2 regions of the Vogesella sp. EB genome follow, and region 1 is predicted to be linked to the other one. Evidence: riboswitches for the same ligand, from Rfam matches in the RefSeq annotation. Region 1 holds a riboswitch; the other holds the start of a gene.
The links. A riboswitch is a leader RNA that binds a small molecule or an ion and turns the genes downstream of it on or off. The one in region 1 is predicted to bind cobalamin.
Positions count from the first base shown of each region.

Region 2: linked by a shared signal. The riboswitch ahead of ACG97_RS14055 (TonB-dependent receptor) and the one ahead of ACG97_RS05640 (iron ABC transporter permease) in region 1 are both predicted to bind cobalamin.

Region 1 is NZ_LFDT01000006.1:119,164-135,030, forward strand. Features, by position in the region: gene ACG97_RS05610 (hypothetical protein) at 265-1,446, opposite strand; gene ACG97_RS05615 (phosphoglycolate phosphatase) at 1,641-2,336, shown strand; gene trpE (anthranilate synthase component I) at 2,512-3,993, shown strand; gene ACG97_RS05625 (ABC transporter substrate-binding protein) at 4,053-4,787, opposite strand; gene ACG97_RS05630 (Card1-like endonuclease domain-containing protein) at 4,999-6,108, opposite strand; gene ACG97_RS05635 (alpha/beta hydrolase) at 6,231-6,815, opposite strand; cobalamin riboswitch at 6,950-7,319, shown strand; gene ACG97_RS05640 (iron ABC transporter permease) at 7,424-8,452, shown strand; gene ACG97_RS05645 (ABC transporter ATP-binding protein) at 8,452-9,201, shown strand; gene cobO (cob(I)yrinic acid a,c-diamide adenosyltransferase) at 9,198-9,815, shown strand; gene ACG97_RS05655 (cobyrinate a,c-diamide synthase) at 9,962-11,266, shown strand; partial or broken gene ACG97_RS18125 (cobalamin biosynthesis protein) at 11,281-11,877, shown strand; gene ACG97_RS18130 (cobalamin biosynthesis protein) at 11,990-12,172, shown strand; gene ACG97_RS18135 (GNAT family N-acetyltransferase) at 12,169-12,645, shown strand; gene cobD (threonine-phosphate decarboxylase CobD) at 12,642-13,655, shown strand; gene ACG97_RS05675 (cobalamin-binding protein) at 13,652-14,509, shown strand; gene ACG97_RS05680 (ABC transporter substrate-binding protein) at 14,535-15,368, shown strand; gene ACG97_RS05685 (cobyric acid synthase) at 15,365-15,867, shown strand, end outside.
Region 2 is NZ_LFDT01000029.1:17,118-32,984, reverse strand. Features, by position in the region: gene speB (agmatinase) at 1-628, shown strand, start outside; gene ACG97_RS14070 (adenosylcobinamide-GDP ribazoletransferase) at 714-1,526, opposite strand; gene ACG97_RS14065 (histidine phosphatase family protein) at 1,591-2,199, opposite strand; gene cobT (nicotinate-nucleotide--dimethylbenzimidazole phosphoribosyltransferase) at 2,196-3,236, opposite strand; cobalamin riboswitch at 3,354-3,563, shown strand; gene ACG97_RS14055 (TonB-dependent receptor) at 3,679-5,652, shown strand; cobalamin riboswitch at 5,806-6,016, shown strand; gene ACG97_RS14050 (TonB-dependent receptor domain-containing protein) at 6,142-7,983, shown strand; gene cobU (bifunctional adenosylcobinamide kinase/adenosylcobinamide-phosphate guanylyltransferase) at 8,071-8,604, shown strand; gene ACG97_RS14040 (cobalamin-binding protein) at 8,601-9,470, shown strand; gene ACG97_RS14035 (hypothetical protein) at 9,628-9,831, shown strand; gene ACG97_RS14030 (cell division protein ZapA) at 9,828-10,142, shown strand; gene ACG97_RS14025 (5-formyltetrahydrofolate cyclo-ligase) at 10,353-10,958, shown strand; gene ACG97_RS14020 (hypothetical protein) at 10,989-11,168, opposite strand; gene ACG97_RS14015 (EVE domain-containing protein) at 11,259-11,717, shown strand; gene ACG97_RS14010 (sulfite exporter TauE/SafE family protein) at 11,717-12,529, shown strand; gene leuS (leucine--tRNA ligase) at 12,658-15,273, shown strand; gene lptE (LPS assembly lipoprotein LptE) at 15,363-15,867, shown strand, end outside; gene holA (DNA polymerase III subunit delta) at 15,862-15,867, shown strand, end outside.

The sequences.
Region 1 (15,867 bases):
GACCTGGCTCAGGTGCGCTGCGAGGTTTTCTTAGAACCTGTTCAAGGTCTCGCGAGCTAGAGCGAGACAAGGCAAAAACGACTGAGGAAGCGGAATTTACAAGCAGTAAATGAGCATTCCGAAGGCGTTTTTAACGCCGTATCGCCGAAGCGCAGCAGACATTGAACAGGTTCTTTGCGGCGCTACGCCGTCATGGCACACCAGGTTGGCCGCAATGCAAAACAGCCCGTCACCATGGTGACGGGCTGTTTTGCTGTTGCCGTGTTACTGGGCGCGGGCGACCGGTTTCGGTTTGCGCTTCGCGACCGGTTTGGGCGCTTTGGCCGCCTTCGCCGGCTTTTTGACGACCGGTGCCGCGGCAGCGGCTTCCTCGGCCGCTTCTGCCGCCAAGGCGGCCTCGTCCAGCGGCGCCTCGTCGTCACCCTCGACCGCTTCTTCCCCGTCATCGCTCGGGCGCTTGCCGCCCAGCCACGACGGCGGCTGCAACTCGGTGAAGCTGACCACATTGTTCGCCGTCGGCTGCATGCTGAACACCGGCTGCTCGTGGTTGCTCAGGCGCACCGTGGACGCCACCGTCACCGCCAGTTCCTTCTCTTTCGGCACCGAGAACTCGCGCAGCTCGCTGACGCCCAGCAGCTTGCCGCTGCGGCTGACCAGCAGGTCGGTCTGCGAGCTGGTCTGCAGCTCTTCCTGCGACGCGTCCAGCAACGGACCAACGGCGGTGGCGAACTCCTCCACTTCCTTCTGGTGCTCGCCGGCATGACGGCGCGCCAGCTGCAACAGCTCCTGCACCGCCTGCTTGCTCATTTTCGCCTCGGCCAGCGGGTCCAGCGTCAGGCGGATGCGATAGCTGGCGCCGGCCTGGCGCGCCGCCTCGTCCAGCGGCTGGAAGGTGTAGGCCTTGCTGTCGACGGCGGCGTAGATGTTCTTCGCTACCTGCGGCAGTTCCGCCAGCACCGCGTCTATCGGCAGCTTCTTCACCTTGTCCTGCGGCGCCTGGAACATCACGTACTTGCCCTTGTGCTCGCCGCGCAGCACCGGGATCGCCAGATCCAGCACCGAGGCGTCCACCCACAGCGTCAGGGTGTTCAGCTCGGCCAGCATCGGCAGGCGCAGCCAGGTTTCGGCGTTCGGCCGGCTGAAGCGGAAGGTCGGCGTCATCTCGACACGGCTCTTGCTCATGTCCACCGCGCCGCGCAACTCGAGGCTGAACGACTTGGCCACTTCGCCGATCACGTCGCCCTCCACCAGGCTTTCCACCTTGCCCGGCAGGCGGATCGCCTTGACGCGCACCTCGCCGTCGAAGTTGTAGCGCGCCAGCCGCGCGTTCTGCTCGATGGCGTGGATTGCCGCCGCATCGGCGGTCTTGTTGGCCAGCGGCGAGGCGCAGCCGCCCAGCAGCAGGCCGGATAGCGTCACGGCAACAGCCAGTGCACGAGGTTTCATGATGTCCTTTCGATAGAAACAGCCAACCACGCCGGCGCAAGCGCCCTATACGCGGCAAAACCGGGCATGCTACTGATTTGTCATTTCCGCTGCAAGCAACACATGGCGGTGGCGCACCGGGCTTCCGGTATAATCGGCGCCATCTTCAACCCGTGCCGCCCGCCGTCACGCTACCGCCCCGCCCCACGCTGACCATGAATCTGACACACATCAAGGCCGTCGCCTTTGACCTCGACGGCACCCTGGTTGACTCCATCGCCGATCTCGCCGCCAGCGCCAACGCCATGCGCGCCGAACTCGGCCTCGCCCCGCTGGCCGCCGACCGCATCCAGTCCCACGTCGGCGACGGCGTCGCCAGCCTGGTACACCGCGCGCTGACCGACAGCCGCGACGGCCAAGCCGACGCGACGCTGTGGGAACAGGGCTTCACCTTCTTCATCCAGCACTACTACCGCCACCTGACCGTGCACACCAAGATGTACCCCGGCGTCGCCGAGGGCCTCAACCTGCTGCACGGCTTCGGCCTGCCGCTGGTGGTGGTCACCAACAAGTCGGAACGGCTGGCGTTGCCTCTGCTGGCGCAACTGGGCATCGACAGCGCCTTCAGCCTGATCCTCGGGGGCGACAGCCTACCCGAGAAAAAACCGTCGCCGCTGCCGCTGCAGCATGTGGCCGAGGTACTGGGCATCACCCCGCAGCAGATCGTGATGGTCGGCGACTCGGAAAACGACGTGCTGTGCGCCCGTGCCGCCGGCAGCGCCGCCGTGGCGGTCAGCTACGGTTACCGCGATGCGGCCAACCTGCACGCCGATCTGGTGATCGACAGCCTGGTCGAGCTGTTCGCGCTGCTGAAAAAATCCGCCGAACTGCCGCAAAACCTGCGCGTATAAGGGCACCACGCCTGCTACCTCTGTACGGCGCAGGCGTTTTTGCGCAAGAATAGCCGTTCCGCATTGTTACTTGATAAAGCCAGCATCATGAGATTCCAGCCCGATCGTGCCAGTTGGCGATGGCGACGCTAGACGCCGCCCCGCCCCGCTCCTTTTGACCTGACACCCTGGAACGATCATGACACCACAACAATTCGCCGAACTGGCCAGCGCCGGTTACAACCGCATCCCCGTCACCCTCGAACTGTTCGCCGACCTCGACACCCCGCTGTCGGTATACCTGAAGCTGGCCAACCAGCCCTATTCCTACCTGCTGGAATCGGTGGTCGGCGGCGAGCGCTCCGGCCGCTACTCCTTCATCGGCCTGCCGGCCACCACCCGGCTGCGGGTGCAGGGCACGAGCGTGCAGGGCACGAGCGTGCAGGTGGAATACGGTGACAAGGTGATCGAGCGCCACGAAGGCGACCCGCTCGCCTTCATCGAGGCCTTCAGCCAGCGCTTTAACACCCCGCCGATCGCCGGACTGCCGCGCTTCACCGGCGGCCTGGTCGGCTACTTCGGCTACGACACCGTGCGCTACGTCGAGAAAAGGTTGGCCGCCACGCAAAAGCCGGACCCGGTCGGCACCCCCGACATCCTGCTGATGCTGTCGGAAGAACTGGCGGTGGTCGACAACCTGTCCGGCAAGCTCTACCTGGTGGTGTACGCCGATCCGGCGGTGCCGAACGCGCTGCAGAAGGCCAACGCTCGCCTCGGCCAGTTGCGTAACAAGCTGCGCGAGCCGGTGGCGATTCCATTGTCGCTGCCGTCGGTCGCCACCGAGGCGGTGTCGGAGTACGGCGAGGCCGCATTCAAGCAGGCGGTCAGCGACGCCAAGAACTACATCCTGGACGGCGACATCATGCAGGTGGTGCTGGCGCAGCGGCTGAGCATGCCGTTCGCCGAATCGCCGCTGGCGCTATACCGCGCGCTGCGCAGCCTGAATCCGTCGCCGTACATGTTCTTCTACCACTTCGACGATTTCCACGTCGTCGGCGCCTCGCCGGAAATCCTGGTGCGCCGCGAGAACGACACCGTCACCGTGCGCCCGATCGCCGGCACCCGCCCGCGCGGCAAGACGCGCGAAGAGGACCTGGCGCTGGCGGAAGACCTGCTGGCCGATCCGAAGGAAATCGCCGAACATGTGATGCTGATGGATCTCGGCCGCAACGACGTCGGCCGCGTCGCCGACACCGGCAGCGTGACGATCACCGAAAACATGATCATCGAGCGCTACTCGCACGTGATGCACATCGTGTCCAGCGTCGAGGGCAAGGTGCAGCCGCAGGTATCCAACATCGACATCCTCAAGGCCACCTTCCCCGCCGGCACCCTGTCCGGCGCGCCCAAGGTGCGCGCGATGGAGATCATCGACGAGTTCGAGCCGACCAAGCGCGGCGTGTACGGCGGCGCCGTCGGCTACCTCGGCTTTACCGGCGACATGGACCTGGCGATCGCGATCCGTACCGCAGTGATCAAGAACGAGGTGCTGTACGTGCAATCCGGCGCCGGCGTGGTGGCGGACTCGGTCCCGGAATCGGAGTGGCTGGAAACGCAGAACAAGGCGCGCGCGGTGATCCGTGCCGCCGAGCTGGTGCAAAGCGGCCTCGACGCCTGAGCCCCACCCGCTGAAAAACATTGCGGCCAACCTTGGTTCAAGGTTGGCCGCAATGTTTTTCAGTGCTGGTGTTGCGGCATGTCCGGCCAGCGCGCGTAGCGCTGCTCGATGCCGCGCCAGTTGCCGTCGCGCTTGAGCATGTGCAGCGCCTGTTGCAGCTGTTTCACCACACTGGCGTCCAGCTTGCGGTTGCAGGCCAGGTACAAGTCGACACGGTTGAAGGCCAGCACCGGCTCAATGCGCGTGTCCAGCTGCCGCTGCAGCAGCAGGCCGTTGGCGGTGAAGCGGTCGCTGGCCCACAGGTCGATACGGCGCTGCAGCAGCTTGTCGATATTGTCACGGTCCTGCGGCGCGGCATCGACCTTCATATCGTGCTGGCGCAGGTAGCTGTCGCGCACGTCGCCGTAATAGGTGCCGATACGCAGGTGGCGCACCTCGTCGAGGCTGCGAAATGAAATGAAGCGGCCGCGCAGCGCGTACAGCGTCCACTCGCTGTGCGTCAGCGGCCCGATCCACTGGAACGACGCCTCACGCTCCGGCGTGCGCGTCACCGAGAACAGGCAGGACTGCGGCGTTGCCAGCACCGTGTTGTAGGCGCGCTGCCACGGATAGGCGCGCAGCCGGTACGGCAGATTGGCCTGGCGCAGCATCGCGATCACCTTGTCGGCGACAAAGCCGCTGACGCGCTGCTCACGCTCGATCTGGTACGGCGGGAAGTGTTCGGTGGCAATCAGCAGACTGTCGGCGCTGGCAAGGTTGGCCGCGGCCAGCAGCAGCATCAGGATCAGGCGCATGGCAACCGTTCGGGGAAATGGGATCGGCGGCAAAGATAGCAGAAAGCCTGTCACAAAAAATTCTTTTTCTCACAAACACGATGACATATTTTGCCACTGTGGCACGGCCGCCACCGCTGGCGCCGCAGTGGCAGTACGGGACGCCGGATGCGGACTTGTGCGCGGCCGAGAATGCGACAGGGCGCGGCATTACCGCGAGTCCGGGCCACGCTCAGCTCATCAGCCACTCGCGCAGGTACTCGCGCGCCTGGCGCAGCTGCGGCCCGGCCAGCAGCGTGATGCGTTGCGATTCGGCGCGGCCGACCTCGCTTTCGGTCGGCACGTACAGGCTGGCCAGCATCGCCTTGGCGTGCAGGCCGCCCAGACCGGCAACGCTGTTGAGCTTGAACAGGTTTTCCAGCCCCACGCCGCGCTGCTGGAAGCTGGTGGGGGCGGCGGTCTTGCACTCGATCAGGTACAGGTGGTTGTTGCACAGGATCGCCACGTCGTATTCGTTCTCGACATTGTGATGGCTGATCTTGACGCCGACGGCGGCATCGCTGATCGGCAGGATCTGCGCCAGCTCGGCCACCTGCGACAGCAGCCACACCTCCAGCCAGCCGCCGGCGAGAAAGAAGCGCGCCCGCGGATCGAGGCAGCGCATGTGGCCGCTGTCGCGGAACTCCACCATGCCGCTGGCCAGTAGCCAGTCGTACAGCACGTGTTCGCCGCTGGACAGCGGGTGCTGGCTGAATTGCTGCTCGTCCAGGTCGTTGCACAGCCGGTTGAGTAGCGACAGCGACTTCGGGCGCAGCGCGGCGTGTTCCGCCAGATCGCGCGCCAGATCCTCGTGGTGCGGGCTGCGCCGCTCCAGCCGGTAGTGGATGGCGAGGATGCGGCTGCCGTAGAGCGCGAAATAAGCCTCCAGCGACAGCCCTTCGGCGATTTCGGTGCCGCTGTGCAGGCGGCTGCTCTCGCCGCCGAGCAGCCAGATCAGGCGGTCGTTGTCGTGTTCCACCGCCATCAGCGGCAGCCGGTGTTCGCGCGCCAGATCGTAGGCCAGCGCCGCCTGCACCGGCGACGCGGCGCTGATATTGAAACAGACGCCGCCCTGCACCAGCTCCTGCAGCCGCTGCCGCAACGCCAGCGGCTGGCTGTCCGCCGGCAGCGTCTCCACCGCCGCGGTCAGGTGCAGCTTTTGGCAGACGCCGAGGATGTCGAAGGCGAGGTCAAGGTGAGCGCGGTGGCACAGCAGCGTCACCCGGTCGATGTCGAAACGCGGGTCCAGCGCCGGGGTAATGATGTCGCTGACGACATGGTCAACAAAGGCCAACAGGTGCATGACGCGCTCCAGCGGGACAGGGCATGACTGAATTCTATGCCCAAGCCCGCCGCAAATGCCACGCCCATTGCCGCGCCGCGCGCGTCAGTACAAGCGCTTGGCCGCCAAGCTTGGCCGCCGGCTCAGGCGTACGCCGCGGCGCGCGGCTGCGGCTGCTGGCGGATATCGGCCACCAGCACCGCCAGCTGCGCCAGCCCGTCCTGCCACTGGCGATGGCCGGACGCGACATTGATATGGCCGGCGTCGCGCAGCCAGTGCAGCGGGCTTTGCCACAACGCCGCCATCCGCGCCGAGCGCAGCGGCAGGCTGAACGGGTCGCTGTCGCTGGCCACCACCCGCGCCGGGAACGGCAGCGCCAGCTCCGGCAGCGGCGCGAACGGCTGCAATGCGGCTGGGGCGCTGGCGCGCTCGACGTCCGCCGGCGCCACCAGCAGCGCACCGGCAAGCTTGTTGCCGTAACGTGCCGCGTAATGCGCGACCGTGGCGCAACCGAGGCTGTGCGCGATCACGATCACCGGCTGCGTGGCGGCCGCCACCGCCGCGTCCAGTGCCACCAGCCAGTCGTCCAGCTGCGGCGTCTGCCAGTCGTGGTTGGCCACCCGCGTTGCGGCCAACGTTTGTTGCCAGTGGCTCTGCCAGTGCTCGGGGCCGGAATTGTTCCAGCCCGGCTGGATGATGTAGTCGAAGCCAGAAAAATCGTGCGCCATGCTGCTGCCCCCAAGGTATGGAAAGATTCTGCCGTCACCATAACCGCGCCACTATATTTCCAAAAATAATTATTTTTTGTTTTGTTATTCCTTTTGAAAATATAAAAGCCGGCAGCATGGGCTGCCGATCTGCTAAAATCGCCGACTGCCTTGGTGCTTCGCCGGCGCACGCCGGCAAGTTAAACGGGAAACAGGTGACCCCTGTGCTGCCCCCGCAACGGTGCGTTTCTTCAAGAACCTGTTCAATGTCTGCTGCGACAGCTCCCAATGGGGCGATACGGCATTAAAAACGACTTCGGCATGCTTGTTTATATTAGTAACAAATGCCACTTTCTCAGTCGTTTTTGACTTGTCTCGCGTGAGCTCGCGAGGATTTGAACAGGTTCTAAGGTCTGCCGGCCCTGCCGTCATGACCGCCCTGCCCATCGCCACTGTGAGTCATCACGGGAAGGCGGGCAGACGGCGAAACCAGCCCGGATACCGGCCACGGCGAACGCGCGCACTGCCAGTCAGTGCGTCCCGACACATGCTGCGGAGGGCGGCATCCGGTCAGATTGCTGATCCGTGCGCCTGACGCCTGCCCCTTCCGCGATTCCGATATCGCGCCCATGTCCCACAGCCTGACGCTGGACCGCCCATTGCGCGGCGCCCTGCGCTTACCCACCCTGCCCCTGTTGACGCTGCTGGCACTACTCAGTGGCGGCAGCTTGCTGCTGGCCTGCAGCAGCGGCTCCATCGCGCTGGGCGCCGGCGAGCTGTGGCTGGCCGCCAGCGGCCACGGCAGCCAACTGGCCGATACCCTGCTCAGCCTGCGACTGGAACGGGCGCTGACCGCCTGGGTCACCGGCGCCTCGCTGGCACTGGCCGGCGTACTGATGCAGTCACTGCTGCGCAATCCGCTGGCCGATCCTTACGTGATGGGCGTCTCCGGCGGCGCCTCGGTCGGCGCGCTGCTGGCGCTGTGGCTGGGGCTGGCACTGTGGCAGGTGGACAGCGCCGCGGTCGCTGGCGCGCTGACGCTGTCGGCGCTGCTGTTCCTGCTGGCGCGCCGCGATTTCGCGCGCAGCAGCGGCACGGTGCTACTGCTGCTCACCGGCGTGCTGCTGTCCGCCGCCTGCGGTGCGCTGATCTCGCTGCTGCTCACCATTGCGCCGGACGCGCAATTGCGCGGCATGGTGTTCTGGCTGGTCGGCGACATCGCCGGCACCCCGCTGCGGCCGTGGCCGTGGCTGGCCTTGCTGCCGGCCGCGCTGCTGGCGTGGTGGCAGGCGCCGGCGATCAACCTGCTGGCGCTGCACGGCGACCACGCGCTGACGCTGGGCGTGCCGGTGGCCATGCTGCGCCGCCTGCTGCTGGTACTGGCAGCCATCCTCACCGCCAGCGCCGTCAGCCAGGGTGGCAGCATCGGCTTCATCGGCCTGATGGTGCCGCACGCCTGCCGCCTGCTGTGCGGCCCGGACCTGCGCCGGCTGATCCCTGCCGCCGTGCTCAGCGGCGCCGCGCTGCTGGTGCTGGCCGACACCCTGGCGCGCACCATCGTCGCGCCGATGCAGCTGCCGGTCGGCGTGCTGACCGCGCTCCTGGGCGTGCCGGTGCTGTTCTGGCAGCTGCAACGCACCCGCCGGAGGCTAGCCTGATGCTGCACTGTGACCAGCTCACCCTTCGCCATGGCCACCGCACGCTGCTGAAGCCGCTCACCTGGCAGGTCCGCGCCGGCGAATGCTGGTGGATCGCCGGCCGCAACGGCTGCGGCAAAAGCACGCTACTGGCCACGCTGGCGGCGCTGCGCCGCGCCGACGGCGGCCACATCCGCCTGTGCGGCCAACCTCTGCCGCAGCTGACGCCGCGCCAGCGCGCACAACGCCTCGCCATGCTGCCGCAGGCCAGCCACGATGCCTTTGATTACGCGGTGCAGGATGCCGTCGCCGCCGCGCGCTTTGCCTGGCCGGACGCCGGCGACAACCCGCAACGCATCGCCGCCGCGCTGGACGCCTTCGACCTTGGCCGTCTGGCGGCACGGCCACTGCAGGCCTTGTCCGGCGGCGAGCGCCAGCGCGTGGCACTGGCCAGCGTGATGGCGCAGGATGCGCCGCTGATCCTGCTCGACGAGCCGTCCAATTCGCTCGACCTCGCCCACCAGGCCGCGCTGCAGCAGCAGATCGGCCGCTGGTGCGCGCAGGGCAAGGCGGTGCTACTGGTCAGCCACGACCTGCAGCTGGCCCCGGCCTGCGCCAGCCATGCGCTGCTGCTCGACGAGCACGGCCAGCACCGCCAGTACCCGCTGGCCGAACTTAACGCCGAGCACCTCGCCGCCGTGCTCGGCTACCCCTTAACCCGACTCCACCACGCAGGCCACCCCTGCTTCTTACCCGGACACCCATCATGAGCCACACCGAAGACCAGGGCCGCACCGAGCGCCACAACGAGCGCATGGCGCGCAAGAAAGAAATCATGGACGCCAAGATCGCCGCCGCCGACCAGCACCGCGGCGTATTCATTGTCAACTGCGGCAACGGCAAGGGCAAAAGCTCCAGCGGCTTCGGCATGGTGATGCGCGGCCTCGGCCACGAGATGCAGGTCGGCGTGGTGCAGTTCATCAAGGGCGCGATGTCCACCGGCGAAGAGCGCTTCCTGCGCCGCTTCCCCGACGAGGTGCAGTTCCACGCGATGGGCGAGGGCTACACCTGGAACACGCAGGACCGCGAGCGCGACGTCGCCCGCGCCGGCGAAGCGTGGGAAATAGCGCGGCAGATGCTGCAGGACCCGGCCATCGGTCTCGTGCTGCTCGACGAGCTGAACATCGCGCTGAAATACAAGTATCTGGATGTGGAAGACGTGCTCGACGACATCATCGCCCGCCCGCCGGGCCAGCATGTCATCGTCACCGGCCGCGGCGCACCGCAGGCGATCATCGACGCCGCCGATACCGTCACCGAGATGACGCTGGTCAAGCACGCGTTTGCCGCCGGCATCGCCGCCCAACCCGGCATCGAGTGGTAACCCCCCGATACACCATCACGCCGGCCCGTTTCCGGCGCAAGGTTGGCCGCAAGCGCATTGCGGCCACCTTGCCGGCCATCGCCATCGCGCCGGCAACGGCACACCCATGCGTGACCTGCCCCGCCCATCGAAATGAAAGCAAGCCCATGAGCTGCAAAGCCCTTCTCCTCTCCGCCATCGCCTCCGGCCAAGGCAAGACCACCGTCACCGCCGCCCTCGCCCGCAAGCTCTCGCGCGCCGGCCAGCGGGTGCGCGTGTTCAAGACCGGCCCCGATTTCATCGACCCGATGCTGCTGGCCGCCGCCAGCGGTGGCGATGTGGACGTGCTGGACTTGTGGATGTGCACCGAGGCGCAATGCCACGCGCTGCTGGCCGAGGCGGCGCGGGAGTGCGACTACCTTCTGATCGAAGGCGTGATGGGGCTGTACGACGGCCAGCCGTCCAGCGCCGATCTGGCCCGCCACTTCGGCGTACCGGTGCTGGCGGTGCTGGACTGCTCGGCGATGGTCGGCACCGCGCTGGCCATCGCCCGCGGCCTGCGTGATCACGGCCAGCTGCCGTGGGCGGGGATGCTGGCCAACCGCGTCGCCAGCCCCGGCCACGCCGACATGATCCGCGCCTGCGGCACGGCAGAGCTGCCGGTGGTCGGCCACCTGCCACGGCAGGTCGAGTCGCTGCCGGAGCGCCACCTCGGCCTGCACCTGCCGTCCGAGCTGCCCGATCTCGCCGCGCGGCTGGATGCACTGGCCGACGCGCTGCAGCTGGACGACGCGGTACTGGCGTCGCTGCCCGAGTTTGCGCCGGCGCCGCAGGTGCAGCCGGCCTTGCCGCCACTGCTGGCCGGCCGCCGCATCGCCATCGCCCGCGACGCCGCGTTCGCCTTCATCTACGCGGCCAACCTGCGCACGCTGGCGGCCATGGGCGCGACGCTTGCCTTCTTCTCGCCGCTGGCCGACGAAGCCATTCCGGCCGGTGCCGACGCCGTCTGGCTGCCCGGCGGCTATCCGGAACTGCACGCGGCAACGCTGGCGGCCAACCAGCGCTGGCAACGCAGCCTGCACGCCGCCGTCGCCGCCGACACGCCGCTGTGGGCGGAATGCGGCGGCATGATGGCGCTGACGGAAAGCCTCACCGACACCGACGGCCACCACCACGCGATGGCCGGCGTGTTACCCGGTAGCGTGCGCATGGGCAAGAAACTGGCGGCGCTGGGCAGCCAGGCCTGGCCGCACGGCGCTGGCGAGTTGCGCGGCCACACCTTCCACTACTCCAGCTTCGACACGCCGCTGGCAGCGCTGACCCACTGCCAGCGCAAGGACGGCCGTGCCGGCGGCGAGGCGGTGTACCGCCACGGCAGCGTGCAGGCCTCGTACTTCCACGCCTACTTCGCCAGCAACCCGGCCGCCGCCGCCGCGCTGTTCCTGCCGCCATGCGGGGCAGCACCATGCTGAGCGTCGCCGCGCCGATGGCGGCGGCGCTGCTGCTTGATCGCCTGCTCGGTGAGCCACGCCGCTTTCACCCGCTGGTCGGCTTCGGCACTGTGGCCAACGTGCTGGAAAAAACACTCAACGTTGGCCGCAAGCGCCTGCTGCGCGGCCTGCTGCGCGGCCTGCTGGCCTGGGCGCTGCTGGTGTTGCCGCTGCCGCTGGCCCTGTTCTGGCTGCTGGCACAGTTGCCGCCACTGGCGGCCGCCACCGTCAGCGTGGCGGTGCTGTACTTCACCCTCGGCCGGCAAAGCCTGCTGGAACACACCCGCCCCATCGGCGCGGCGCTGCTGGCCGGCGACCTGCCGCAGGCGCGCGCACTGGCCAGTCGCATCGTCAGCCGCGAGCTGCGCGATGCCGACGAGGCCGCCGTTACCCGCGCCGCCGCCGAATCGCTGCTGGAAAACGGCCACGACGCGGTGTTCGGCGCGCTGTTCTGGTTTGCCGTCGGCGGCGCCCCGGCCGCGCTGGCCTTCCGCCTCGCCAACACCCTGGACGCGATGTGGGGCTACCGCAACCCGCGTTTCGAACGCTTCGGCAAAGTCGCCGCCCGCGCCGACGACGTGTTGGGTTTCGTGCCGGCACGGCTGACCGCGCTGGCCTACGCGCTGGCCGGCCACACCCGCCTCGCGCTGCGCTGCTGGCGCACGCAGGCGCCGCAGTGGGACACGCCCCAACGCCGGCCCGGTGATGGCCGCCGGCGCCGGCGCGCTGGCAATCCGCCTGGGTGGCGCCGCCACCTACCACGGCCAGCTGGAAGCGCGGCCAACGTTGGGCGATGGCGCCACGCCCGCCGCCGCCGACATCGCCCGTGCCGCGCGGCTGCTGGACCGGGCGCTGCTGCTGTGGCTGCTGCTGGCGATTCCGCTATGAAACAACCCTACTCGCTACGCCGCTACCAGCCGGCAGACAGCACGGCACTGCGCGACATCTTCCACGCCGCCGTGCACCAGCGCGCGGCGCGGCATTACAGCGCGGCACAATGTGCGGCATGGGCGCCGGCAACATACGACCCCGCCGTCTGGCAGCAGCACCTGCAAGCCCGCCAGCCGTGGCTGCTGTGCGACGGCAAGCACATCGTCGGCTTTGCCGACCTGCAAGCGGACGGGCTGATCGACCTGTTTTTTGTGCACCCGGCGCAAGGCGGCCAGGGCGCCGGCACGCAGCTGATGCAGCACCTGCTGCATGAGGCGCGCCGCCTGCAACTACCGGCGCTGCACGCCCATGTCAGCTTGGCGGCGGAGGCGTTTTTCCTGCGCCACGGTTTCAGCGTGCAACAGCGCAACATCGTCACCGTGCGCGGCCAGCAACTGGAAAACTGCCTGATGGAAAAACGCCTGCCATGAACACCCTGCGCCCCGTACACGGCGGCAACCTGCACGCCGCCATCGCCACTTACGGCGGCGAGCCTGCCGGCTGGATCGACCTGTCCGCCGCGCTCAACCCGCGGCCCTACCCGGTGCCGGCCGTCCCGCCCGCGCTGTGGCACACGCTGCCGCAACCGGACGCCGGCTTTATTGCCGCCGCCTGCGCCTACTACGGCGCGGCCAACCTTTTACCCGTCGCCGGCAGCCAGGCGGCGATCCAGGCGCTGCCGCGACTACGGCCGCCCGGCCGCGTTGCCGTCGCCCACCCCAGCTACGGCGAACACGGCTGGCGCTGGGCGCGACACGGCCACGCCGTCAGCCGCCATGCCCACGCCGACATCGGCGCGCTGGCCGGCCACGTCGACGTGCTGATCCTGTGCAATCCGGACAATCCTTCCGGCCACGCCTACCCGGCCGCCAGCGTGCTGCAGTGGGCAGAGCAACAGGCCGCGCGCGGCGGCTGGCTGCTGGTGGACGAGGCGTTTGCCGATGTCACGCCGGCGCTGTCGGTCACCGCCCACGCCGGCTATCTGCCCGGCCTGATCGTGCTGCGCTCGCCGGGCAAGTTCTTCGGCCTCGCCGGCCTGCGACTGGGTTTTGTCGCCGCCGAGGCGGCCATCTTGCAGCAGCTGGACGAGGAGCTGGGGCCGTGGACCATCCCCGGCGCGGTGCAGCACATCGCCACCGCCGCGCTCTGCGATGGCGCCTGGCAGCAGCAGGCACGCGCCGATCTTGCCGCACGCCGCGCAAGGTTGGCCGCACTGCTGGCAGCCAACGCGCTGCCGCACGCCGGCTGCGACCTGTTCGCCGGCGGCGAGTACGCGCACGCCGCCGCGCTGCAGCGGCATCTGGCGACGCAACACATCTGGTGCCGGCTGTTTACCGAGCCGGCACCGCGCTTCCGCCTCGGCCTGCCGGCCGACGAGACCCACTGGCAACGACTGGCCGCCACGCTGGCCAGCTTCCGTGACAAGGACACCTCCGCATGAAACGACTTCTCCCGCTGCTGGCCTGCCTGCCGGCACTGGCCGCACCGGTCAGCGTCATCGACGACCAGGGCAGCCGCGTCACCCTGCCCGCCCCGGCGCAGCGCGTAATCAGCCTGGCGCCGCACGTCACCGAGCTGGCCTTTGCCGCCGGCGGCGGCGCGCGCCTGATCGCCGTCGATGAAAACAGCGACTACCCGGCGGCCGCCAAAGCGCTGCCCAAGGCCGGCAGCTTCCGCGCCATCGACCTGGAACGCATCGTCGCCGCCAAGCCCGACCTGCTCTTGGTGTGGCTGCACGGCCCGTCGGCGCGGCAGCTGGAGCCGCTGCGCCAGCTCGGCATCCCGCTGTTCTACAGCCAGCCCAAGCGCTTTGCCGACATCCCGTCCAACCTGCGCCGCATCGGCCAGCTGCTGGGCAGCAGCGCGCAGGCAGAACAGGCGGCGCGCCGCTTCGAGCAGGATCTGGCCGTGCTGCGCCAGCAGCAACAGGGCAAGCCCAAGCTCAGCGTGTTCTACCAGGTGTGGGACAAGCCGCTGTACACCCTCAACGGCCAGCACATCGTCAGCGACGCCATCGCGCTGTGCGGCGGCATCAACATCTTCGCCCGGCTGCCGGTCACCGCACCGGTGGTCACCGACGAGGCGGTGATCGCCGCCAACCCGCAGGTGATCCTGTCCGCCGCCATGCGCCACAACGACGACCTGCTCAAGCGCTGGCAGCGCATGCCTGGCATCGCCGCGGTGCAAAACCGGCAGCTGCACCAGGTCAACGGCGACCTGCTCAACCGCCCGACCCCGCGCATGATCGAGGGCACGCGCCAGCTGTGCGCCAAGCTCGACCTCGCCCGCCGCTAACCCAATAACCGCCTCCGAGTCCGCCATGAGCCACTACCAACGCATTGCCTGCCTGTGCACCGAAGCCGTCGAAACGCTGTACCTGCTCGGTGCGCAGGACCTGATCGCCGGCATCTCCGGCTTTACCGTCTACCCGCCCGAGGCGCGCCAGGACAAGCCGAAGATCAGCGGCTTTTCCAGCGGCAAGCTGGAGAAGATCCTCGCCGTCGAACCCGATCTGGTGGTGGCGTTTTCCAGCCTGCAGAGCGACATTCTGAAAGACGTGGCCGCCGCCGGTGTCGATATCCAGCACTTCAATCATCATGATCTGGCCGGCGTGCTGCGCATGGTGCGGGTACTGGGCAGCCTCACCGGCAAGGAGGCGACGGCGCAAACGTTGGCCGCAAGCCTGCAGGCGACAATGGACGCCGCCCGCGCCGAAGCGGCGGCCAACGACGCCGCCGGCCTGCCTCGGCCGCTGGTTTACTTCGAAGAGTGGAACGACCCGATCATCACCGGCATCGGCTGGGTCGGCGAGCTGATCGCGCTGGCTGGCGGCCGCGATGCCTTTGCCGAACTGGCCGTCCATAAACGCGCGAAAGAACGCATTCTCGCCGACCACCGCGAGGTGGCCGCGCGCCGGCCTGATTTGATCGTCGGCAGCTGGTGCGGCAAGCGCTTCCGCCCGGAAACGGTGCTGGAACGCGACGGCTGGCAGGATGTGCCCGCCGTCAAAAACGCCGAGCGCGGCCACATCATCGAGATCAAGTCCGCCGACATCCTCGCCCCCGGCCCGACGCTGCTCACCCGCGGCCTGCCGCAACTGCAGGCGCTGATCCGGCAGTGGCACGCCGACCGCGCCGCCGGAGCGCTGGCATGAGCGCCCCGCACTGGCCGTGGCCGACGCTGATGGTGCAGGGCTGCACCTCCGACGCCGGCAAGAGCACCGTGGTCGCCGCGCTGTGCCGGCTGCTGGCCGACCGAGGCCTGCGCGTGGCGCCGTTCAAGCCGCAGAACATGGCACTCAACAGCGCCGTCACCGTCGACGGCGGCGAGATCGGCCGCGCGCAGGCACTGCAGGCCGTCGCCGCACGTGTGGCGCCGCACAGCGACATGAACCCGGTGCTACTCAAGCCCAGCTCCGACACCGGTGCGCAGGTGATCATCCACGGCCAGGTACGCGCCGACATGAACGCGCGCGACTACCACCAGTACAAGACCACCGCGATGCAGGCGGTGCTGGAGTCCTACGGCCGCCTGCAGCAGCAGTACGACGCGGTGATGGTGGAAGGCGCCGGCAGCCCGGCCGAGATCAACCTGCGCGAGCGCGACATCGCCAACATGGGCTTTGCCGAGGCGGTCGATTGCCCGGTGATCCT
Region 2 (15,867 bases), on a different contig from region 1:
CATCATCGAACACGCGCGCACCATCCTCGCCTCCGGCGCCAAGATGCTGACCTTCGGCGGCGACCACTTCGTCACCTACCCGCTGTTGATCGCGCACGCCGAGAATTATGGTAAGCCATTGGCATTATTGCACTTCGACGCGCACTGCGATACCTGGCCCGACGACGAGCCGGATTCGCTCAACCACGGCACCATGTTCTACAAGGCGGTGAAGGAAGGTCTGATCGATCCGGCCAAGTCGGTACAGGTCGGCATCCGCACCTGGAACGACGATTTCATGGGCCTCAACGTGCTGGGCGCGCCGTGGGTGCACGACAACGGCGTCGATGCCACCATCGCCGAGATCAAGAAAACCATCGGCGACGCCCCGGTGTACGTCACCTTCGACATCGACTGTCTCGACCCGGCGTTTGCACCGGGCACCGGCACCCCGGTACCGGGCGGCCTCACCACCGCGCAGGCGCTGAAGATCATCCGCAACCTGGGCGACCTCAACATCGTCGGCATGGACGTGGTGGAAGTGGCGCCGAGCTACGACCAGAGCGAAATCACCGCCATCGCCGCCGCGCACATCGCCTGTGACATGCTGTGCCTGATGCGCAACAAGAAGGTGGCCGGCACGCTGTAAGCCATCCGCCTGCGGCCAACGTTGGCCGCAAACACAAAACCGCGCCGGGTGCAGACAGGGCGCGGTTTTTTCATGGGGGGCCGGTTCAGTGTGGGACGAGCAACAGCAGCAACAGCAGGCTTTCGCACAGCTCGATGCCGGCGCCGAGGCAATCGCCGGTCATGCCGCCCAGTTTCTTTTTTAGGTATGTCCACCACCACAGCCCGGCCAGCGGTGCCAGCAGCAGCGGCGGCGCCAGCCACCACGAAGCGGTCGCCAGCAGCGCGGCGCTCAGCCAGAACGACGGCCAGTGCGTGCGCCAGGCGAAGCGCTCGCCGCTGCCGGCGGCGAGGCTGGGCAGCGTCGCCGACCACGCCACGGTAAACAGCCGCGCCCACGCCGGCACCAGCAGCAGCGGTGCCAGCTTGGCGGCCAGTATGGGTAGCCCGGACAGGTAGCCCGGGTAAGCCGCAGGTGCATCCGGGGAATAAAGCGCACCCTGGGAAAACCCCGCCTCCGCCAGCGAGAACTTCAGCAGCAGCATCAGCAGCACCAGCTTGGCGATCAGCTGCATCGCCATGCTCATCACGCCGAAGCTGCCCAGGTGCGGGTCCTTCAGCACTTCCAGAAAGCGCTCGCGCGAACGGTGTGCCGCGCCCTGCGCATCGGCGAGGTCGGCGAGGCCGTCCAGATGCAGGCCGCCGGTGACCCACAGCCAGGCCAGCAGGCCCAGCAGCGCGCCCAGCCACGGGTCGAGCAGGCTGCCGGCCAGCACGGCCAGCCACACCACGGCGCCGACCAGCAGGCCGACCGGCGCGAACCAGCGCGCGGCGTCGGCGAGCCACGCCGGGTCGAAGGTTTTCAATTGCGGCGTGGGCAGGCGGGTGAGGAACTGCACGGCGAGGATCAGTGAGCGCATGGTCGGGGCGTCGAGGAGGGAGCGTTGTGGGTAACTTCCGGAAACCGGCGTGGCTGTGGATAACTCAGTGGCCGCCGTGATCCGGCGCTTCCAGCCGCGTGAGGTAGGCCGGATGGCCCTCCAGCATCGACAGCTGCGCGAAGCCGCCGCGCTGCACCGCCATCAGCCGTGCCACGTTGAAGTCGGTGCCCAGCAGCTCGGCCAGCAGCACGTTGATCACGCCGCCGTGGCTGACCAGCACGCGGTGGCTGCCGCGCGCCTGCTGCATCCAGTCGGCGAAGCCGGTCAGCACCCGGGTACGGAACTGCTCGAACGATTCGCCGCCCTCCGGCGTCAGCAGCCCGCGCGCCAGCAGCGTCTGCCAGTCCGGCGTGGTGGCGGCGATGTCGGCCAGCGGCCGGTTTTCCCAGGCGCCGAAGTGGCACTCGGCCAGCAGCGGTGCCACCTGCAGCGGTACGCCGCAGGCCAGCGCCTGTTGCACCGCGAATTCGCGACAGCGCAGCAGCGGCGAGGTGGCCATGCTGGTCACCGGCGCGTGACGCACGATGCGCTGCCAGCTGGCGGCCAAGTCGGCGGCGCCGCGTTCGGTCAGCGGCAGGTCGGTGTGACCGATCAGCCGCCCCTGGTGGTCGATGTCGCCGTGGCGCAGCAGGGTGAGGGTGTAGGGATTCATGCCGGCTCCGACTTGCCGGCGACGCCGGCCTCGGCAAAGGTGGCCATGCCGGCGTGCAGCGCGATCGCCTGTTGCAGCAGCGGGATCACCGTCGCCGCGCCGGAGCCTTCGCCGAGGCGGAAACCGAGGTCAAGCAGCGGCGTCAGCCCCAGGGCCGCCAGTGCCAGCTGGTGGCCGGTTTCCTGCGAGCAGTGGCTGGCGATGAACCACGGCGTGATCGCCGTGTCGATGGCCTGCGCCGCCAGCGCGGCGGCGGTGCTGATGAAACCATCCAGCAGCAGCGGCACGCCCTGCGCCGCGCCTTCCAGATAGAAGCCGGCGATGGCGGCGATTTCCAGTCCGCCCAGCTCGGCCAGCAACGCGCGGCCGTCCAGCTTGGCCGCCGCCACGCGCGCCAGCGCGTCGGCCACCACCTGCCGCTTCAGCGCCAGGCCGGCGTCGTCGACACCGGTGCCGCGCCCGACGATGCTGTCCACGCTGTGGCCGGTCAGGCGGCAGATCAGCGCCGCCGACGGCGTGGTGTTGCCGATGCCCATGTCGCCGGCGATCAGCAGCGTCGCGCCGCTGGCGATGGCACGCCGTGCCGCGTCGCGGCCAACCTCCAGTGCCTGCTGCACCTCGGCGGCGCTCAGTGCCGCCTCGCGGCGGATATTGCCGCTGCCGGCGCGCACCTTGGCGTGCACGATGGGCAGGCCGTCGAGACTGGCCGCCACGCCGGCGTCGACCACTTCCAGCCGTGCCTGGTTGACGCGCGCCAGTACGCTGATCGCCGCGCCGCCGTGCACGAAATTGGCCACCATCGCGCCGGTCACCGCCTGCGGATAGGCTGACACCCCCTCGGCGCAGACGCCGTGATCGCCGGCAAACACGGTGATCGCCGGCGACAGCGGTAGCGGCACCTCGCGTCCCTGCAGCGCGGCCAGCTGGCAGGCCAGGCTTTCCAGCTGGCCGAGGCTGCCGGCGGGTTTGGTCAGCTGTTGCTGGCGGGCCTGGGCGGCGGCGAGGGCGGACAAATCTGGGTGGGGAATGCGCGACATGATGGCTCCTGACAACGAATGGGGCAGACCTTACGGCAGGGCCGCCCATGCTGGCAACCGTCTTGAGCAGGAATAAGCTAATTGCCGCCGCGGCGGGATTTGTGCGGCGCACACGGGTATAATTGCGCCCCTGCAGGTGTCCGGCCTGTCAATGACAAGGCCGGGTGAAACGGGAAGCCGGTGACAATCCGGCGCTGCCCCCGCAACGGTAAGGCCTGATCGCGCGCCGCGCGATCCAGGAGCAACAACCGCCACTGTCCATCAGGACGGGAAGGCGTTGCCCCGCAAGGCCGAGCCCGGAGACCGGCCTGCAATGGACGCGGCGGAATCGCGTCTAGCTGGAGCATCGCGGGGAGGCGATCTGACAGAACGTTGGCCGCAACGGCCGGTGTATGTCCTTATTTCTCCGCACTCCCTTTATCTCATCCCGGAGTGTGTATTCATGTTCAACAACAAACCCCTGGCCGCGCTGGTCGCGCTGGCCTGTAGCCCGCTGGCGCTGGCCGCGACCCCCGTGACCCAGCTGGATGAAGTGGTGGTCACCGCCAGCCGCAGCCCGGACAAGGTCAGCGACCTGCCGGTCAACGTGTCGGTTATTACCGCCGCCGACATTGCCAACAGCACCGCGCGCACGGTGCAGGACCTGTTGTCGACGCTGGCTGGTGTACACGTGTTCAACAACACCGGCTCCGCCGACAGCGCGATGGTCGACCTGCGCGGCTTCGGCATGACCGGCATCAGCAACACGCTGATCCTGATCGACGGCGTCAAGCAGAACACCAATGATCTGCTCGCGCCGAACCTGGGCGTGGTGCCGCTGAGCGAGATCGAGCGCATCGAGGTGGTACGCGGCAGCGGCGCGGTGGCCTACGGCGGCGGCGCTACCGGTGGCGTGGTCAACATCATCACCCGCAGCGGTTTCAAGGCCGCCAACGGCGTGCAGGCCACGCTGACTGCCGGCAGCTACAACCTGAAAAAGCTGGATCTGTCCGGCCACCTCAGCGGCCAGCAGGTGGCGCTGGATGCCTTTGTGAAGTCGCTGAGCAGCGACAATTACCGTGCCAACAGTGCCGAGCGCAACGACAGCGCCGGCCTGACGGCCACCGTGCGCCACCAGGGCGGCGACGTGCGCCTCTATGCGCGCAGCAGCAACCAGGACTTGCGCATGCCGGGTGCCCGTAGCGTCAACCCGGCTACCGGCGTCGACGAGTTCGGCAATGATCCGCGCGGCACCAGCAAGCCGAACGACTACATGGACATCAAGACCGATGCCTTTGGCGTGCAGGCGCGCCAGTCGCTGGGCGAAGGCATGCTGTCGCTGGATGTGGCCACGCGCGCGAAGCAGTCGCAGTCCGAGGCTTCCGGCTGGCTGGAGCAGCGCGATCTGGACGAACAGTCGGCCAGTTTGCGTTACGAGCAGGAGCTGGGTCGTCACCGGCTGGTGTTCGGCGTCGATACGCTGCAGAGCGATATGGACGTGAATAACGGCAGCCCCGCGACGCTGTCGACCCGCATTCGCCAGCGCCATGTTGGCGGTTTTGCCGACGTGCTGCTACGTCCGCAGGCCGGGACTTCGATCAGTATCGGTGGTCGTACACAGCGTATCGAGGACAGCGCCGTCGATTTCACCGGTTTTGCCAATAGCTACCAGAGCAACAAGGAGCTGCACGCCTGGCAGCTGGGCGCCCGTCAGGCACTGACCGGCCAGCTGGAGGCGTATGCCAAGGTTGGCCGCAGCTTCCGTCTGGCCAATGCCGACGAGCAGGCTTATGTGTCCTCGCCATTGCTGCCGCAGACCTCGCAGGACAAGGAAATCGGCCTGGACTGGAAGCAGGGGGGGCAGGCGCTGCGCGCGGCGTGGTTCCGTTACGACCTGACCAATGAAATCCACTTCAACAAGCTGGTCGGTTTCTTTGGCAGCAACGTCAATCTGGCGCCGACCCGTCGTCAGGGCCTGGAGCTGGAAGGGCGCAGTCAGCTGGCGGCCAACCTGGAGCTGAACGGTAACCTGACCTGGCAGCAGGCGACCTTCCGTCAGGGTGCGGCGGGTGGCGTCGAGCTGGCCGGCAACGAGGTGCCGATGGTGCCGCAGCAGCTGGCCACGCTGGGCCTGAGCTGGCTGCCGCAGGAGGCCAGCCGCATCGGCCTGCAGCTGCAGTATGTCGGTAAGCAGCGGCTGGACAACGACCAGGCGAACCAGTTCGACAAGCAGCTGGATGCCTATACCGTGCTTAACGCCAAGTTCAGCCACCGCTATAGCAAGCAGCTGAGCGTGGCGCTGGACGTCAACAACCTGTTTGATCGCCGTTATGCTACTTACGGTATTCGCTCCGGCTCAACTGGCTCGACCGGCAAATACGATCTGTACCCGGCTGCCGGCCGCAACGTGCAGGCTTCGCTGACGGTCAACTACTAAGCCGTTCACGGCCGGCCGCCGCCCCGGTTGGCTAGATCCGCCCCTGTCGCCGCCCTCGTCGGGAGGCAACGGGGGCTTTTTCATGCCGTTACCCGCAGCGAAGGCTGGTGGCGGTAAATTGCAGCGGGGTACGTATTGTGCAGTGCACGCAGGTATAATCCCGCCCCTGCAGGTGTCCGGCGTGCCCCAAGCGCGCCGGGTGAAACTGGGAAGCCGGTGCAATTCCGGTGCTGCCCCCGCAACGGTAAGGTCTGGGCGCGCATGGCGCGCCCCAGGTGCAACACTCGCCACTGTCCCGCAGGGACGGGAAGGCGTTGCCCCGCATGACCAAGCCCGGAGACCGGCCTGCAACAGACGCGGCGGAATCGCGTCTTGCTGGAGCATCGCGGGGAGGCGAGCTGACAGTTCGCCTGCCGCAACGGCCGGCGCGCGTGTCTTTTGGTCCTGATTTCTCCGCACTCCCTTTTTCTCATCCCGGAGTGTGTATTCATGTTTGACAACAAAACCCTGGCCGCGCTGCTGGCGCTGGCCTCCGGCCATGCCGCCGTGGCCGCCAATCCCGTCACCACTGGCGAGACCGTGGTGGTCACCGCCACCCGCAGCGCGATCCCGCTCAGCCGCGTGCTGGCCGACGTTACCGTGCTCGGTCGCGAGGAAATCGAGCAATCCGGTAGCCTGAGCCTGCCGGAGCTGCTCAGCCGCCAGCCGGGGGTGGAAGCCTACAGCAACGGCGGCGAGGGCAAGTCCGCCACCCTGCTGCTGCGCGGCACCAAGGCCGATCACGTGCTGGTACTGGTCGACGGCATGCGCATCGCCTCGGTCACCACCGGTGCCACCGCGCTGGAACACCTGCCATTGGCGGCGATCGAAAAGATTGAGATCCTGCGCGGCCCGGCCTCCAGCCTGTATGGCGCCGACGCCATCGGCGGCGTGATCCAGATCTTCACCAAGCGCGGCGAAGGCGGGACGGCACTGAGCTTCCATGCCGGCATCGGTGCCGAACACAAGCGCAGCAGCGGCGCCGGGCTGTCCGGCAAGGCCGGCAACACTGCCTTCAACCTCGCGCTGGAGCACAACCGTACCGACGGCATTTCCTCGCGCAGCTTCCAGCCGGGCAAGTACAACCCCGACCGTGACGGCTATGAAAACACCACCTATCTCGCCAGCGTGCAGCACGAGCTGGCCGCCGGCCACAGCCTGGGGCTGAACCTGTACCAGACCGAGGCCAGCAGCGCCTACGACGCCACCGTCAACAAGGCGGACGAGTTGCGCACGCGCCTGCAGGGGCACAGCATCGAGCTGAAAAACCAGCTGCGGGCCAACTGGCAGAGTACCTTGCGCTACGCCGAGACCAATGACCGGCAGCACACCTTTACCAAGGGTAACTTCAGCAAGCCGTCCGCGATTGCCGCTACCCGCCAGCAGGAATGGCAGTGGCAGCACGACGTGCAGTGGCAGGGCGTCGGCCAGTTCAGCCTCGGCGCGGCGCGCACCGAGCAGCAGATCGAGACCCTGAGCAGCTTCAACGGCACCCGCCGCAACGTGGATTCGCTGTTCGCCGCCTACCAGGGCAGCTTCGGCGCGCACCGGCTGCAGGGCAGCCTGCGCCACGACGACAACTCGCAGTTCGGCGACAAGGCCACCGGCCAGCTTGGCTACGGCTATGCGCTGACACCGCAGTGGTTGCTCGGCGCCGCCTACGGCACCGCGTTCAAGGCACCGACCTTCAACCAGCTGTACTGGAGCGGCTCCGGCGCCAGCTATCACGGCAACCCGGCTCTGCGTCCGGAAGAGGCGCGCAACCGCGAGCTGTCGCTGAAGTGGCGGCAGCAGGGTGACTACTTCAGCGTGATCGTGTTCGATAACCGGATCGACAACCTGATCGCCAGCAAATCGGCGACCGACGGGCTGCAGGTCAATATCGACGAGGCGCGCATCACCGGCCAGACGCTGGAAGCCGGCCGCAGCTGGGGCGATTTCAGCCTCGCCGGCAGCATCACCTCGCAGCGGCCGCGCAGCCAGCCTTCCGGCAAGCTACTGGCACGCCACGCCAAGCTGTTCGGCGCGCTGACGGCCGGCTGGCAGTTGGACCGCACCCGCCTCAGCGCGGAATGGCGCGCCAGTGGCCGCCGCTACGACGATGCCGACAACAGCGCCGACAAGGTGCTGGGTGGCTACGGCGTGCTCAATCTCGGCGCCGACTACCAGCTCGACAAGCACTGGCAGCTGAACACGCGACTGAGCAACGTCGCCGACAAGGACTATCAGACGGTACAGAACTACAATCAGCCTCGCCGCGGCTGGTTCGTCGGCGTACGCTACGCCCAGTAAGCCCGTCGGGCGCCGCCCCGGTGTGTAACGCAACACGACTGCCCGCCAGCCGGGCAGGTCGTTTTTGATTTCCGGCAGGAGTTGAGCATGACCACGCATCTGATCACCGGCGGCGCCCGCAGCGGCAAGAGCCGTTATGCCGAGCAGCTGGCGCTGGCCCACGACGGGCCGGTGCTGTACGTCGCCACCGCCGAGCGGCGCGACGATGACAGCTTTGCCGCGCGCATCGCCCATCATCGCGAACGCCGTCCGGCGGCCTGGGGGCTGGTCGAGGTCGGGCCGGGGCTGGCGGCGGTGATCGCGGCGCAGGGGACGGCCGGCAGCCTGCTGCTGGTCGACTGTCTCGGCATGTGGCTGATGCGCTTTTTCGACGCCGACGGCCAGTTCCAAGCCGACACCTGGCAGCGCGAACGCGCCGCGCTGCTGGATTCCTTGGCCGCGACACCGGCCGCGGTGCTGCTGGTCAGCAACGAGATCGGCTGGGGCGTGGTGCCGCTCGGCGCCGAGACCCGCCACTTCGTCGACGAGCTGGGGCGGCTGAACCAGGACGTCGCCGCGCTGTGCCGGCGGGTGACGCTGGTGGCGTGCGGCCAACCTTTGCCGCTGAAGGCGCCGGCGTGAGGCGCTGGCCAGTCCTGGCGTTGCTGGCGGGCTGGGCGCTGCCGGCCGCCGCGCAGCTGTCGGTGACCGACGGGCTGGGGCAGACGGTGACGTTGCCGGCGCCGGCACGGCGCATCGTGGTGCTGGTGCCGCACGCGGTGGAGACGCTGTACACGATCGGCGCCGCGGCGCAGATCGTGGCGGTGGTCGAGTACAGCGACCACCCGCCGGCCGCCAGGCAGCTGCCGCGCGTCGGCAGTTACAGCGGCATCAGCCTGGAGGCGATCCTGCGCCTGCGCCCCGAGCTGGTGGTGGCCTGGCGCGATGGCAGCCATCCGCGCGAGCTGGCGCGGCTGCGTGCGCTGGGCATTCCGCTGTATATCAGTGCGCCGCAGAACGTGGCCGACATCGCCCGCGAGATGCGCGCGCTGGGGCGCCTCAGCGGCCAGCAGCGCGGCGCGGCGCAACAGGCGGCGCGCTTCGAGCAGCAATTTGCCAGCCTACGGCAGCGCTACGCGTCGGCGCGGCCGGTGGCGACCTTTGTGCAGGTCGGCGACACGCCCTTGTTCAGCGTCAGCCGCTTGAGTTTTGTCGATAGCCTGGTGCGGCTGTGCGGTGGCCGCAACGTGTTTGCCGATGCCGCGGTGCCGGCGCCGCAGGTCAGTGTCGAGGCGGTGCTGGCGCGCCGGCCGCAGCTGATCCTGGCGTTCGAGGAACGGCAGCTGGCGTACTGGCAACGTTGGCCGCAACTGCCGGCGGTGGCGCTGGGCAACCTGTCGCTGCTAACCGAGGACAGCATCAGCCGCCCCGGCCCGCGGCTGGCCGACGGCGCCCGCCAGCTGTGCCGCCAGATCGACGCCGCGCGGCAGCGTTTGCCGGCGGGCTGAGGCCGGCGCGGCCATTTCGCTGCGCCGCGGCATATTTTGCTGACATCGGCGCGCGGCAGGACGTAAAATTTGGCGGTCGCTGCGCTGGGCGCCCGTGCCGGGCGACGGCGGCAGACCCGGTTTGACGCCTCCACTACCCTTGGCTATCCTCGCCGCTATGGAACAAGAACTCGATTATCTGGAAGGCCGTGTGGTGGCGCTGATTGCGCGCATCCACGAGCTGGAAAACCAGAATGGCCGCTTCGCCGAGGTGCTGGCGCAGACCATGAAGGAAAATGCCGAAATGAAATTCGCGCTGGAGGAAACCCGCCACCGCGTTGCCGCGCTGATGACGCGCCTGCCGCAGGAGGATGCCGAATGAGCGAGATCGTACAGGTAGATGTGACCCTGCTCGGGCGCCAGTTCACCATCGGCACGCCGCTGGAAGAGCGCGACACGCTGGAGCAGGCGGTACGCCTGCTGGCGGACAAGATCCAGGCGATCCAGAGCGGCGGCCGCATCGTCGACGCCGACAAGATCGCGATCATGGCCGCCCTCAACATCGCCCACGACCTGCTGAAAGTAAAAGTCGGCGATGGTGGCTTGGAGATGGCGACAATCAGGCGTAAAATACAACACATGAGCGAGGCCGCTGACGAGGCGTTACGCCAGAGCCAGCAAAACCTGTTCTAAACGAATATCCGTTCAATCCCCTGCGGTGTTCGAGACGGCCCATAATTCCTTTGTACCAATGCGTTCGCTTTTGGTTGTCAGCATGAGTAGCAGGTGTGTCGCGTCCCTTTGCGGATGTGCCCGAAGCTACTGGCCGGCGACCCCCCCTGGAAACAGGGTACAAGCGAATTCGGCCCGATCGACTCTCGCGGGGGACTCCCCCTTCCGCCCATGACATCCTCTGCTGCCGCTGACAAGGCGCGTTTGCGCCGCGAGATTCGCCAGGCGCGCAAAGCCATTCCTGCCGCACAACGCCATCACGCCGAAAAGGCGATCAGTTACCATGCCCGCCGTTTTTTCCGCCATGGCCGCCGCATCGGCGCCTATGTCGCCACCGGCTCGGAGCTGGGGCTGGACGCGCTGATGGCGCGCGCGCTGGCGCACGGCTGCCGCGTGGCGCTGCCGGCGCTGCCGCTGCGCGGGCGCAAGATGCTGTTTTCGGTGCTGGATGCGCGCGGGCGCTGGTATCACAACCGCTACGGCATTCCGGAATTCGACGGCGCCAACTGGCGGGCCCGCGATCTGGAGATCCTGTTCGTGCCACTGCTGGCGGTGGACGAGCAGGGCTATCGCATGGGGCAGGGTGGGGGGTTTTACGACACCACGCTGGCCTATCTCAACGGTTTCCGCCGCTGGCGGCGGCCGTTGCTGGTCGGCGTCGCCTTCGACTGCCAGCGGGTGGCGGCGGTGCCGAAAGAGCCGTGGGACGTGCAGCTGGATTACCTGCTGACCGAATCCGGCCTGATCCGTTACCGACGCCTGGCGGCGCCGGCGTAATGCGGCCGGCGGTTGCCGGCGCGGTGCTGCTTAGCGGCAGTTGCCTTTCTTGGCCTGGCCCGGCGGGCAGAACGAACCGCTGCCGCGATGGCCGTCGCCGATCTCGATTTCCAGCGGCTTGATTTCGATCGGCTTCACCGATACGCGCGGGCCGCTGATGGTACAGGCGGCAAGTAGTAGCGTCAGGCTGGCAAGCAGGACTGTTTTCATGACATTGTCTCTTCTGAATGGTGGGAGGAAGGGAAGGTCGCATTATATGACATCGCGCCCGGTGGCGAGCACCGGCCACGGAGGACAGGCATGGCGTACTGGTTGATGAAGTCGGAGCCGGACGAGGTGGGCATCGACCACCTCGCGGCCAACCCCGAGCGCGCGTTCGAGTGGACCGGGGTGCGCAATTACCAGGCGCGCAATTTCATGCGCGACCAGATGCAGCCGGGTGACCAGCTGCTGTTCTGGCATTCGTCCTGCCCGCAACCGGGCATTGCCGGTATCGCCGAGGTGGTCGGCGCCGCGCACGCCGATTCCAGCCAGTTCGATCCCGCCAGCCCGTATTTCGATCCCAAATCCAGCCCCGAGCAGCCGCGCTGGCAGTGCGTCGACGTGCGCTTCGTGCGCAAGACCGCGCTGCTGTCGCCGGCCGCCTTGCGCCAGCATCCGGCGCTGCTGGAGATGACGGTGTTGCAACGCGGCAACCGGCTGTCGATCACGCCGGTCACGCCGCAGCAATGGCATTACCTGATGGAGAACCTGCTCTGATGTTGTCGTTGACGCTGATTGCGGTATTGCTGGCCTGCGGCGTGGTCGCCGGCTTTCTCGCCGGCCTGCTCGGGGTCGGCGGCGGGCTGGTGATCGTGCCGGTAGTGGTCGGCGTGCTGGACGCAGCCGGGCTCGGCGGCAACTACGTGCAGCATCTGGCGGTGGGGACCTCGCTGGCGGTGATGGTGTTCACCAGCGTGGCCAGCGTGCGCGCGCACCACAAGAAGGGTGCGGTGAACTGGGCCATCGTGCGCGGCATGGCGCCGGCGATGATGGTCGGCACCTTTGTCGGCAGCCTGCTGGCCGGCTGGATTCCCAGCAACGGCCTGCGCTGGTTCTTCGTGATCTACGCCTACGTGATCGGTGCACAGATGTTCTTCGGCGCGGCACCGGCTGCCAGCCGCGAGCTGCCGGGTATTGCCGGCCAGAGCGCCGCCGGCGGCGTGATCGGCATGGTGTCGAGCTGGGTCGGCATCGGCGGCGGTTCGATGAGCGTGCCGTTCATGGGCTGGTGCAATGTGCGCATGCATACCGCCATCGCCACCAGCGCCGCGCTGGGCTGGCCGATCGCGGTGTCCGGCGCGCTCGGCTATCTGGCCGCCGGCTGGCAGACGCCGGGGCTGCCGTGGGGCGCGTTCGGCTTCATCTACCTGCCGGCGATGCTGGCGCTGATGCTGATGACGGTGCTGTGCGCGCCGCTGGGCGCGCGTGCCGCCCACGCGCTGCCGGTGGCGAAGCTGAAAAAGGGCTTTGCGCTGCTGATGGTGGTGATGGCCAGCGAGATGCTGCTCGGCCTGCTGCGCCAGGGTTAGGCGCCTCTCAAAAGACCCTAGGCCGGCGTTGCGGCCAACCTTTTCCGTGCAGCGCTTCGCGGCGATGGCAACTCGCCGCTATAATGTTGCGATTGAATTTTCACGCTTTTTTGCGCCTAGAGATCTCCATGCAAGAACAATACAGCCCGCGCGAGCTTGAAGCCGCCGCCCAACAGAAGTGGCAGGCCACCGCCGCCTTCAAAGCCGTCGAAGACACCACCCGCCCGAAATACTACGCGCTGTCGATGTTCCCCTACCCGTCCGGCAAGCTGCACATGGGCCACGTGCGCAACTACACCATTACCGACGTGCTGGCGCGCTTCAAGCGGGCGCAGGGCTTCAACGTGCTGCAACCGATGGGCTGGGACGCCTTCGGCCTGCCGGCGGAAAACGCGGCGATGAAGAACGGCGGCGCGCCGGCGGCGTGGACCTACGCCAACATCGAGTACATGAAAAAGCAGCTGGACAGCCTCGGCTTTGCGCTGGACTGGGATCGCGAGCTGGCCACCTGCAAGCCCGACTACTACCGCTGGGAGCAGTGGCTGTTCACCCGCCTGTTCCAGAAGGGCATCATCTACAAGAAAAACGGGGTGGTGAACTGGGACCCGGTCGACCAGACCGTGCTGGCCAACGAGCAGGTGGTCGACGGCCGCGGCTGGCGCTCCGGCGCGCTGGTGGAAAAGCGTGAAATCCCGATGTACTACTTTGCCATCACCAAGTACGCCGACGAGCTGCTGAATGATCTGGACAAGCTGGACGGCTGGCCGGAACAGGTGAAGACCATGCAGCGCAACTGGATCGGCAAGAGCTTCGGCTCCGACGTGTCCTTTGCCTACGACACGGACAGCATCGGCCACGACGGCGTGATGAAGGTGTACACCACCCGTCCCGACACGCTGATGGGCGCCACCTATGTCGCCGTCGCCGCCGAGCATCCGCTGGCGACGCAGGCCGCTGCGGCCAACCCGGCACTGCAGGCGTTCATCGCCGAGTGCAAGGCCGGCTCGGTGGCCGAGGCCGACGTGGCCAAGATGGAGAAGAAGGGCGTCGATACCGGCCTGTTCGTCATCCATCCGCTGACCGGCGCCAAGCTGCCGGTGTGGATCGCCAACTACGTGCTGTGGGGCTACGGCGAAGGCGCGGTGATGGCGGTGCCGGCGCACGACGAGCGCGACTTCGAATTCGCCAACAAGTACCGCCTGCCGATCACCCAGGTGTACGCCCCGGTCAGCGGCGACGACAATTTCGACGCCAGCCAGTGGCAAGACTGGTACGGCGCCAAGGAAGGCCTGAAAACCGTCAACAGCGGCAAGTACGACGGTCTGGACTTTGCCGCCGCCTTTGACGCCATCGTCGCCGATCTGGAAGCCAAGTCCGCCGGTGCCAAGAAAACCCAGTACCGCCTGCGCGACTGGGGCATCAGCCGCCAGCGCTACTGGGGCTGCCCGATTCCGATCATCCACTGCCCGTGCTGCGGCGACGTGCCGGTACCGGCCGAGCAGCTGCCGGTGGTCTTGCCGGAAAACGTGATTCCCGATGGCGCCGGTTCGCCGCTGGCCAAGATGCCGGAATTCTACGAGACCACTTGCCCGACTTGCGGTGGCGAAGCCCGCCGCGAAACCGACACCATGGACACCTTCGTGGAGTCCAGCTGGTACTACGCGCGCTACGCCAGCCCGGCTTGCGACACCGCGATGCTGGACAAGCATGCGGCCAACTACTGGTTGCAGGTGGACCAGTACGTCGGCGGCATCGAACACGCCATCCTGCACCTGTTGTACGCGCGCTTCTTCCACAAGCTGATGCGCGACGAAGGCCTGGTGGACAGCGACGAGCCGTTCAAGAGCCTGCTGACACAGGGCATGGTGATCTGCGAGACCTTCTACCGCGACCTGCCTAACGGCAGCAAGGACTGGATCGCGCCGCAGGACGTGGTGCTGGAACGCGACGCCAAGGGCAAGATCGTGGGCGCGACCCACCGCGTCGACGGCCAGCCGGTGGTGGTCGGCGGCATCGAGAAGATGTCCAAGTCCAAGAACAACGGCGTCGATCCGCAGGAATTCATCGAAAACTACGGCGCCGACACCGCGCGCCTGTTCATGATGTTTGCCGCGCCGCCGGAGCAGTCGCTGGAATGGTCCGACGCCGGCGTGGAGGGTGCGTTCCGCTTCCTGAAACGGCTGTGGAAACTCAGCCGCGAGCACGTGGCCGCCGGCATCACCACCGCTTACGCCGGCGGCGAGCTGAACGCCAGCCAGAAAGAGCTGCGCTTCAAGCTGCACAGCACCATCCAGAAAGTGGCCGACGACTACGGCCGCCGTCTGCAGTTCAACACCGCCATCGCCGCGGTGATGGAGCTGCTCAATACCTTGGACAAGGCCGATACCAGCGGTGACGTTGGCCGCGCCGTGGCGCAGGAAGTGCTGGAAGCGGTCACCGTGCTGCTGTCGCCGATCGTGCCGCACATCACCGAGGCGATCTGGAGCGAACTGCGTCCGGGCACCGAGCTGCTGGCGCAGGCCTGGCCGCAGGTGGACGAGAGCGCGCTGGTGAAGAGCGAGATCGAGCTGATGGTGCAGGTGTGCGGCAAGCTGCGCGGCAGTGTCACCGTCGCCGCCGACGCCGGCAAGGACGTGATCGAAGCCGCCGCGCTGGCGCACGACAACGTGATCAAGTTCATGGAAGGCAAGCCGGCCAAGAAGATCATCGTGGTGCCGGGCCGCCTGGTGAACATCGTCGTTTAATCCTGCTAGCAATACGCCGTAACGCAACAAGGCGGCTGACGGTATGCCCGTCAGCCGCCTTGTCACCGCGGCGCACACCGGAGTGTCGTATGAACCGACTGATCAAGAGCACGCTGCTGGCCGGCGCCCTGCTGGCGCTGAGCGCCTGCGGCTTTCACCTGCGCGGGCTGTCGGCGCCGCTGACGCCGCTGCCGTTTGCCAGCATCGCCATCCAGCAGGCGGGCAACCTGGCCGAGCCGCTGCAAAGCGCGCTGCAGCGCGACGGTCGCGTGCAGCTGCAAAGCCGTGCCGCCGACGCCGAGGTGGTACTGACCATCGACAGCACCGCCAATGCCAAGGACATCCTGACCATCAACCGCGGCGGCAAGGTCAACGAATACCTGCTCACCTACCGTGTCGAGGCCAGCGTGCAGCGCAAGGGCGAGGACATGCCGTTGCCACTGACGGTGGTGGTGCGCCGCGAGCTGAGCTACAGCGACAGCGCGGTGCTGGGCAAGGAGCGCGAGGAAGCGCTGTTGCTGGAAGACATGCGCCGCGATGCCGCCGAGCAGCTGATGCACCGTCTCGCCTACCTGCCGAAACCGGGCAATGCCA